Regions from separate parts of the Streptomyces sp. NBC_00358 genome, predicted to be linked through region 1. Evidence: riboswitches for the same ligand, from Rfam matches in the RefSeq annotation. Region 1 holds a riboswitch; each other region holds the start of a gene.

Region 1 (2,192 bases):
CGAACGAAGTGGGCTGGGCCGCCGCCTCGTACGCGAGAGGCAGCAGCACCGACCGGGACTCAGGAGGCTGAGGGGCCGAAGGAAACGCGGGGGCCGCGGGGGCCGACGCGTAGGCAGCGGGCACGGGGGCCGGCTCGAACGCCACCGACTGCGGCGCCGGTTGGAACGGCGCGGGCTGCGGCGCCTGCTGGAAGGCCGGAGGCTGGGGCGCTTGCTGGAACGTCGGAGCCTGAGCTGTCGGCTGAAACGCCGGAGCCTGGGGTGTCGACTGGAAGGCTGCGGGCTGGGGCACCTGCTGGAACGCCGGAGCCTGAGCTGTCGACTGGAACGCCGGAGCCTGGGGTGTCGGCTGGAACGAAGGGAGTTGGGGCTCCGCCACCGGCCGGTACTCGACCGCCTGGGCCTGGACGACCGGCCCGCTCTGGCGCGCCGCGTGCCGCGACAACAGCTCCTGCGCGGCGGCCAGTTTGCGCCGAGCGCTGTCCTTCTTCATGTGCAGCGAGGACTTCTGCGGCGCGGCGGCCGGAGCGGACGCCGCCGGGAGCGCCGCGAGGACCGCCGCCTCGGCTCCCGGCACAGCCGGGACCCGCCCGGGCGTCATCTCGGCACCCGAGCCCGCCGTCAGTTCCAGGACAGGGCGAGCGGCCGGTTCCGGACTCGGACCCGCGGTCAGCTCTCGCACCGGTGCCGCCGCCAACTCGGCTACGGGTCGGCCGATCTGCTCCAGTTGATACACCGTCGGGAGCTCCGCCGGGAGCTCCTTCGGCCGTCTCGCACCCTCCGTCGGACGGGCGCCTCCCGTGCCGCGGTCCGGTTGCCTGTCGGCGGGCAGGATGGCCGGGGCCGAGGGTCCGTACCGGGAACGAGCCCCGTCGAACCACTGCTGCATCAGAGCTTCCTGGGCGGGGTCGACCTCCGCCCGTCCCTGGCCGACGACTCGCCGGTTGGGCCTGCGGGTGCGGTTCGCCGAGGCGCGGGTGGCGTTGAAGTTGCCGGTGGCGCTCTCCGCCTGGTCGTAGAGGGACGAAAGCCGTCGGCGGACTTCTTCGCCACTGGGCGGGGTGTGTTCCGGCGCCATGGAGTGGTGCTCCTTCCGTCATCCGCCTACCGGGTTAGCTGTCGGGTTCGGGCGGACGATTCCGGAAGGTATGCCCTACGACCCCTGCCCCGTAAGGCAGTTGGGTCGATTCACCCCAAGTTCGGTGGGTCCCCGGCTCCAGCTGTCACGAGAACAGGCCGGACTCGGCGGAGGCCGCACCGCCCGGCGAACTTCGCCGGAGGGAGTCGGACGGCCTGCTGGCCAACTTAGCCATGATGTGCACCCGATGTGAAGATCCACGTCCCAGATGTCCGATACATTTTCGTGACCTTCATCGCATCACCTCGCAGCGCAACGGCGAGGACACACGGCGTACTCGAAACGACGTCCGACCACGTCCGTTGAGGCGATCGGCACCCCGGTCCCGTCCGGACTCCACTCCAGACCCCGGCCCGAACCCGGTCGGGCCGACCCGGTCCAGCCTGTCCCGACCGGGGGCGCAAACGCGCCGCGGTCGCACGCCTGTCGGAAGTGTGCGCGCAACTGACGTTCACTGACATCCCGTTCAACATCGACGGCGCCCGATGGTCACACCTTGACCGGTTCTGGCCGAGCTGGCCGGATGACCGCTACGGCCACGTCCCGGCCCTACCTTCGAGGCACGGAAGACCACGAGAGCGAGCCGAGGATCCCCACGTGCACGATGCGCCGATCTATGCCCAACTGATCTCCGAACGCGGCGACATACCCACGCTCGTCCGGAGCGAAGCCCGTCGGCTGCAACGCGACTTCGAGTGGATCCTGAGCTGGGATCCCTCCACGGGCGTCCCGCTTCCCGCGTCCGCCGCACGACTCGCGTCCGGCAGCCGCCGCGCCTTCTCCCCCGGTCCGGACCTCGACGACCGGCCGGCCGGACCCGGCCGCTAGAGAACGCCGGGTTCGCGGCCCGGCTCGTCGACGGGGAGGGTTCCCGACCCGTCGACGGCCCGGGTCACCAGGTCGGCGACCGCCGAACCCGTGGCCCGATGCCAGGTCCGGGCGCGCCGGAGCATCGCGTGGTCACCGCCCTCGACCCGCACGGCACTCGCGGAGGAGCCCGCCTCCGCGGCCCGGCGGACGAGAGCGAACGACTCCTTGGGATCGGTGACCCGGT
Region 2 (2,192 bases), 5.9 Mb from region 1:
GTCCAGACGCAGTTGCTCATCGGCCGGGTCGGCGCCGACCGGCACGACCGTGTGTGGCCCGCCCAGGTACTCGGCACGTACTGCCTCGGCGGCACCCTCACCTCGCGCCTGGACCGCGTCCTGCGCGAGGAGAAGGGCTACACCTACGGCGTGAGGGCGTTCGGCCAGGTCCTGCGCTCCGCGCCGGACGGCACGGGCGTCGCGATGCTCGCCATCAGCGGCTCCGTGGACACCCCGAACACCGGTCCCGCGCTCGACGACCTGTGGAAGGTGCTGCGCACCCTCGCGGCCGAGGGACTGACCGACGCCGAGCGTGACATCGCCGTGCAGAACCTGGTGGGCGTGGCGCCCCTCAAGTTCGAGACGGCCGCGGCCGTCGCGAGCACACTCGCGGACCAGGTCGAGCAGCACCTGCCGGACGACTACCAGGCGACGCTGTATCAGCAACTCGCCGCCACAGGAACCGTGGAGGCCACCGCGGCGGCCGTGAGCGCCTTCCCGGTGGACCGTCTGGTGACCGTTCTGGTGGGCGACGCGGCGCAGATCGCGGAGCCCGTCAAGGCTCTCGGAATCGGTGAAGTCAGCGTGGTGGCCGCCGAGTAGAGCTCGCGCGGCCGAGGGGCCCTGGTGACTGAAGAGTCATCAGGGCCCTCTTTTTCGCGGACAACGCCCCCAAGATGTCCGTATTGGTACGGAGGTTGCCCTTCTGCTCTGTGGGATGCGCTACAAAAACCGTGATCCGTTTGTTGTTCGAAAGACGTCCCGCTTAGCGTCGGTCCGTCTGTTCGTCACGTAGTGCGCCGCGCCCGCGGCAACCGGACAGTCATCGCCGAGTCCCCATGGCGCGAGCCAGGGGAGCCGGGGACCCACACGTAGTCCCTGGGGTGAATCGGACGCCCTCCCCGGAGGGAGCCCGTAGGAGACCTTCCTGCTCCGAACCCGTCAGCTAACCCGGTAGGCGAGAGGGAAGGAAAGGACCAGCCCCTACATGGCGTTCTCCTGTGGCACCGGCAAGCATCGTCGTCCGAGCCGGGTGCACAGCACCACCAAGACCGCCGTCGGGGTCGCGGCGCTCACCACCACCGGTGTGATCGGAACTCTGGGCTCCCCCGCGTTCGCCGCGGAGTCCCCCGTGGAGCAGACCGGGCTGACCCAGGCCGTCACCCTCGGCGACTCGGTCGCCGACCAGGTCGACGCCCAGGCCTTCGCGCAGCAGCGCGCCGCCGACGAGGCCGCAGCGCGCAAGCAGGCCGAGCAGACCGCGCGCAAGCACGCCGCCGAGCAGGCCGCGAAGCTGCGTGAGACCAAGGAGCGCGCCGCCCGCGAGGCCGAGCGCAAGCGCCTGAACACCTTCGTCATCCCGATCACCGGTTCGTACATCTCCACCGGGTACCAGGCGAGCAGCAGCCTCTGGTCCTCCGGCAGCCACACCGGCGTCGACTTCCACGCCGCCTCCGGCACCTCGGTCCACGCCGTCGGCTCCGGCACGGTCGTCACGACCGGCTGGGGCGGTGCCTACGGCAATCAAGTCGTGATCAAGATGCACGACGGCACGTACACCATGTACGGCCACCTGTCGTCCATCGGTGTGTCCGTGGGGCAGACGGTCACCCCGGGGCAGCAGATCGGCCTCTCCGGGGCCACCGGCAACACGACCGGACCGCACCTTCACTTCGAGGCCCGTACGACCGCCGAGTACGGCTCGGACATCGACCCGGTCGCGTACCTGCGTTCGCACGGCGTCAACGTCTGACGACCGCTTCGCGGCTTCTTCGCCGCTTTCGATGCCCCGGCTCACCGAGCCGGGGCATCATCGTTTCCGGAGGCCGTATGTCCAAAAAATATCCATGGATTCAGGCCTGCCATCGGAAATTCAGGCTTCCTGCAATAGAGTCACTGAACAAGCGTCAATCGATGGCGTTTCGCGGGGATTAAAGCGGAGGTCGGTCATGCGTATTCCGGCGCACTCGGTATGCACGGCGATCCGTGACGACATCGTCGCGGGTGTCTACGAGCGCGGCGGCCGGCTCACCGAGGAACTGCTCGCGCGGCGCTACGGCGTCTCGCGTGTCCCCGTGCGCGAGGCGCTGCGCACCCTGGAGGCCGAGGGCTTCGTCGTGACCCGCCGGCACGCGGGGGCGTGCGTCGCGGAACCCACGGAGCAGGAGGCCGCGGATCTCCTGGAGATGCGC
Region 3 (2,192 bases), 3.1 Mb from region 1:
AGGCCCCAGCCCTCATCGTCGCCGCGGGCGTGACCGGATCGGCCATCGTCATCCCGTTGCTCGCCGCGGCGAGTGCGAACGCGGCCGACGGGACCGTCTGGGACCAGGTGGCGCAGTGCGAGAGCGGTGGCGCGTGGAGCGCCGACCAGGGCAACGGGTACTACGGCGGTCTTCAGCTCGACCAGGAGGACTGGGAGGCGCACGGCGGTCTCGCCTACGCGTCGAGGCCTGACCAGGCCAGTCGCTCGCAGCAGATAGCCGTCGCCGAGAAGCTGCTCGACGAGCAGGGCGTCGCGGCCTGGCCCAGCTGTGGACCGCTCTCCGGCCTCAGCAAGAACTCGGCCGGGGTCCAGGTCGACACGGGCGTGGCCGGCGACTCGGCGAGTGCCGGGAGTGATGCCGGTTCAACCGGCTCATCCGGTTTGTCCACTTCGTCCGACCTGCTTGGTTCGATCGACGGTGACTCCTCGGGCGCGACCGACGGTGCCGCGAAGTCCAGTGCCTCGCCGAGTCCCAGCGCCTCGGCCAAGACGGCCGACAAGAGTGACGAGTCGGGCAAGTCCGGACGGAAGGACGCTTCTTCGGGCGCCTCCGTCGCCGCGAGCACCGGCACCGGGCGGCACCGCGGCACGGATGCCTCGGAGGGTGCGACCGCCGGTCCCACCGACAGCGCGACCGGACGGCACGCCTCCGGCGTCTCCAGCGTTTCGAGCGACATCACCGACAACTCGTACGCCAGAAAGAACATCTGGAATGTTTCCGACGTCCTCGGCCTTGAGGACGGGTCGGGCTACCTGGCCGCCGCGGCCGCCGCGGCCACCGATGCCGCGGACACCGGTCCCGGCCTCGTCGTCCCAGGTCGGAGCATTGCCGTCACCGCCGAAACGGTGCAGAACTAGCGGGAGTTCGCGTCACGGTTCGCTGTGGAATGTCCGGTTTGGTGCGAGTGAGACATGAGTCTCAGAAGCCCTGATCGTCTTTGAATTTCCGCCGATCGACTGCTTACGGTCGTGACTGCTCGCCACAGCGGGCTCCGACGGTCGCAACGCCGAATCCTGCCAACGGCCGTACGGGAACAGTCGTCGCGTCATGCGCCGTAGGCAGGAGCGGGGGACCCAGGTAGGCGCCGGGCCCGGGAGTCGAGAGACACCTGGGAACGGCTTGGGGTTAAGTCGCGTGCCGGACGTCCTGGAGACAGGGCCGAAGGTGCGCGGCCGGGCAACTCAACCGGCCCGAACCCGACAGCTCACCTCGCAGGCGTCGGTGAGGGGATCACTCCATGCTGTTTTCCAGCAAGGGCAAGCACCGCCGTCCGAACAAGGCCACCCGCGTCGCCGCGCTCGCCGGTGTCACCGGTGTCGCCATCGCCGCCCCGCTGATGGCGGCAGGCAACGCATCCGCCGCCACCGCCTCCGAGTGGGACGCCGTCGCCCAGTGCGAGGCCGGCGGCAACTGGTCGATCAACACCGGCAACGGCTACTACGGCGGCCTGCAGTTCTCTTCCTCCACCTGGGCCGCGTACGGCGGCACCGCCTACGCCTCGACCGCCGACCAGGCCTCGAAGTCGCAGCAGATCGCCATCGGTGAGAAGGTCCTCGCCGCGCAGGGCAAGGGTGCCTGGCCGACCTGCGGCACCGGCCTGTCCAGCGCCGCCTACAGCGGTGGCGCCACGACCCCGTCGACCTCCTCCTCGTCCTCGTCGTCGAGCGGCGCGCAGAGCACCACCACCCGTACGACGGAGCAGCCCGCCTCGCGTTCCGCGGAGCGCCCCGCCGCCCAGAAGACCGTCACCACCCCGACCGGCAAGAAGGTCAAGAAGGGTGACGGCGAGTACAAGGTCGTCAAGGGCGACACCCTCAGCTCGATCGCCGAGAAGAAGCACGTCAAGGGCGGCTGGCAGAAGCTGTTCAAGCTGAACAAGGACATCGTCGCCGACGCCGACTTCATCTACCCGGGCCAGCAGCTGCACCTCGGCTGAGTCCGGCGGCGCGCCGGCTGACGTGGTCACCTTCGGCGGAGGGTGACCGTGATCCCCGGACGTGCGCGGCCCGGCCCCGCTGAAAGACAGCTCCCTCGTAGGCCGGGCCTCCGCTCCGGAGGCCCGCCGAGGTCCCCGTCCCCACGGGCTCCCCGCTCCGGTGCGTGTTCCCCCGCACGCGCCGGAGCGGGGTTTTTTCCTTCTTTTTTGTTCC
Region 4 (2,192 bases), 750 kb from region 1:
ACGCCGGGCAAGCGGCTCGCGCTGCCGGGAGCGCGCGTCCTGCTCCACCAGCCGTCGGCCCACGAGCCGCTCCAGGGGCGGACGAGCGACCTGGTCATCCAGGCCGGGGAGTTGCTGCGTACCCGCGAGACGCTTGAGGACCTGCTCGTACGGCATACGGGACAGAGCCCGGGGCAGGTCGCAGCGGACATCGAACGGGACAAGATCTTCGACGCTCCGGCGGCGCTGGCCTATGGGCTGATCGACCGGATCGGCCCGAGCCGCAGGACCTCGTTCGAGACGCGCGGCGCGAGGTGAGCGGCCGATGATCCCGGACCTCCCGCCGCTGCCCGCGCTGACCCGCGCCGAGGCCGAGCTGATCGACCGCTACCTCGACGTGGTCGACCTGCTCGGCCGGATCAACCCGTCCCGCCCCGGGGACACCTATCGCGGCCTGAGGGCGGCTCAGGCACTGGTCGTCAAGGCCGCGGCCCTGCGGGACGCGCTCACTCTGATGCACCAACGGGGCGAGAGCGAGATGCACGCCCCGACGCTGGCTCAGGCCCTGCGGGTTCTGGACGGTGAGCGGCGCGCGGCCCGGGTCACCGTGCCGCCCGAGTCCGGCAGTTGACGCACCCACACTTTCGAGCCGGTACACGCCGCCGCCCCGCGGTGTCCGGTCCGGGACTCAAACGGACCGGATGGTGTACCCCCCGATGGCGTATTGAACGATCCTTTCTGCGACCCCTCCGAGTTGCGCAACACGCCGACCAGAAAGGCGGGATGAAGCCCTTAGCCGCAGGTGCGGGCGTCGTCGATGTCTCCAACACCCCCTCGAACAGAGGGGTGTCCACCCGAACGGGTGAGTGGTGAGTAAGCCCACAAAACGCCGGTTCCGCTCGGTATTTCCGCCACTCATGAGTGAAGATCCCTTCCGACGACAAGCCCCCGCCACAGCGGCGGGGCGGTCCGGGCGGACGCCGAGTCCTGCCGCCGCCCGGATGACCGGTCGACAGATGTGCATCGGCAGGAGTGGAGGACCCAGCTAGACGGGTCGCCGGAACGGTTCCGGGCGGTCCTTGGGGTGAAGCCGCAGCTGCGGCCGGGCAACTTCGCCAGCCCGAATCCGACAGGTCATCCTTCACAGGCGGCTGACGAAGGGTTGCGCATGACTGCGCTCAATCGTGTCCCGTCGCTGTGGACCCGGGCCGGTACGGCCTCGGCGCTCACTCTTGCCGCCGTGGGCGGCAGCCTCGTGGTCCCCGGCGTCGCACCCGACGCCGAGGCGGCCACCCTTGCGACGAGGGCACTCCAGGTCGCGGCGTCGAAGCACGGCTCCCCCTACCAGTGGGGCGCCACGGGACCGCACCGCTTCGACTGCTCCGGGCTCACGCTCTATTCGTACAAGAAGGCGGGCAAGAAGCTGCCTCGTACGGCCGCGGCGCAGTACAACAAGACGCACCATGTCTCGGCCTCGCACCGCAAGGCCGGTGACCTCGTGTTCTTCCACTCGGGCCGGAACGTGTACCACGTCGGCATCTACGCCGGGAAGGGAAAGATCTGGCACTCCCCGAAGACCGGGGAAGTGGTGAAGCTCCAGAAGATCTGGACGAGGAGCGTCTGGTACGGCAGGGTCAGCTGATCCTGTCCCCGGGGCGGCGGTACGCGGCGCGTACCGCCGCCCCGGGGACACGCGGCGTGTGAGGCGTGTGCGAGACGGGCCGGAGTGGTTACTCATTCCCCATGACCGCCGACCCGGCCCGCACGCCCCGGAACGAGACGTCCGCGCGAAGCGACCCTCCCCAGGAGACGCGGACGTCCGGCCGCGACGAGACACCCCTCGAACGGGCGGACCGCAACTTCGCCGAGCTGCTCCAGGAGTTGCGCGTCACCCAGACGGGGGTGCAGATCCTCTTCGCCTTCCTGCTGACGCTCGCCTTCACCCAGCGCTTCCCCTCCCTGGACACCGTGCAGCGTGCGACCTACGTGGTGACGTTGCTGCTGTCGGTGCTGGCCGCCGCCCTTTTCACGGCCCCCGCGGCGCTGCACCGGTCGCTGTTCCAGCGGCACGCCAAAGCGACCATCGTGCAGGTCTCCTCGCGGCTGGCCACCGTCGGCCTGTGCGTCCTGATGCTGGCGTTGACGGGTTCGGTGCTGCTCGTCGTGGACGTGGTGCTGGGGCGCGGCGCGGGCATCGCGGCGGGCGCGGGCAC

The links. Region 1 has a riboswitch for cyclic di-AMP ahead of OHT01_RS37065 (C40 family peptidase). Riboswitches for the same ligand answer to the same signal wherever they lie in the genome.
Region 2: another riboswitch for cyclic di-AMP. It lies ahead of OHT01_RS11160 (M23 family metallopeptidase); the one in region 1 lies ahead of OHT01_RS37065 (C40 family peptidase).
Region 3: another riboswitch for cyclic di-AMP. It lies ahead of OHT01_RS23675 (transglycosylase family protein); the one in region 1 lies ahead of OHT01_RS37065 (C40 family peptidase).
Region 4: another riboswitch for cyclic di-AMP. It lies ahead of OHT01_RS33785 (C40 family peptidase); the one in region 1 lies ahead of OHT01_RS37065 (C40 family peptidase).

What each region holds. Positions count from the first base shown of each region.
Region 1 is NZ_CP107976.1:8,651,884-8,654,075, reverse strand. It holds gene OHT01_RS37065 (C40 family peptidase) at 1-1,078, opposite strand, end outside; cyclic di-AMP (ydaO/yuaA leader) riboswitch at 1,086-1,258, opposite strand; gene OHT01_RS37060 (hypothetical protein) at 1,736-1,966, shown strand; gene OHT01_RS37055 (alpha/beta hydrolase) at 1,963-2,192, opposite strand, start outside.
Region 2 is NZ_CP107976.1:2,702,436-2,704,627, reverse strand. It holds gene OHT01_RS11165 (M16 family metallopeptidase) at 1-603, shown strand, start outside; cyclic di-AMP (ydaO/yuaA leader) riboswitch at 818-976, shown strand; gene OHT01_RS11160 (M23 family metallopeptidase) at 989-1,753, shown strand; gene OHT01_RS11155 (GntR family transcriptional regulator) at 1,950-2,192, shown strand, end outside.
Region 3 is NZ_CP107976.1:5,545,378-5,547,569, forward strand. It holds gene OHT01_RS23670 (transglycosylase family protein) at 30-899, shown strand; cyclic di-AMP (ydaO/yuaA leader) riboswitch at 1,083-1,275, shown strand; gene OHT01_RS23675 (transglycosylase family protein) at 1,280-1,978, shown strand.
Region 4 is NZ_CP107976.1:7,900,367-7,902,558, reverse strand. It holds gene OHT01_RS33795 (ATP-dependent Clp protease proteolytic subunit) at 1-297, shown strand, start outside; gene OHT01_RS33790 (hypothetical protein) at 305-610, shown strand; cyclic di-AMP (ydaO/yuaA leader) riboswitch at 980-1,144, shown strand; gene OHT01_RS33785 (C40 family peptidase) at 1,148-1,621, shown strand; gene OHT01_RS33780 (DUF6328 family protein) at 1,723-2,192, shown strand, end outside.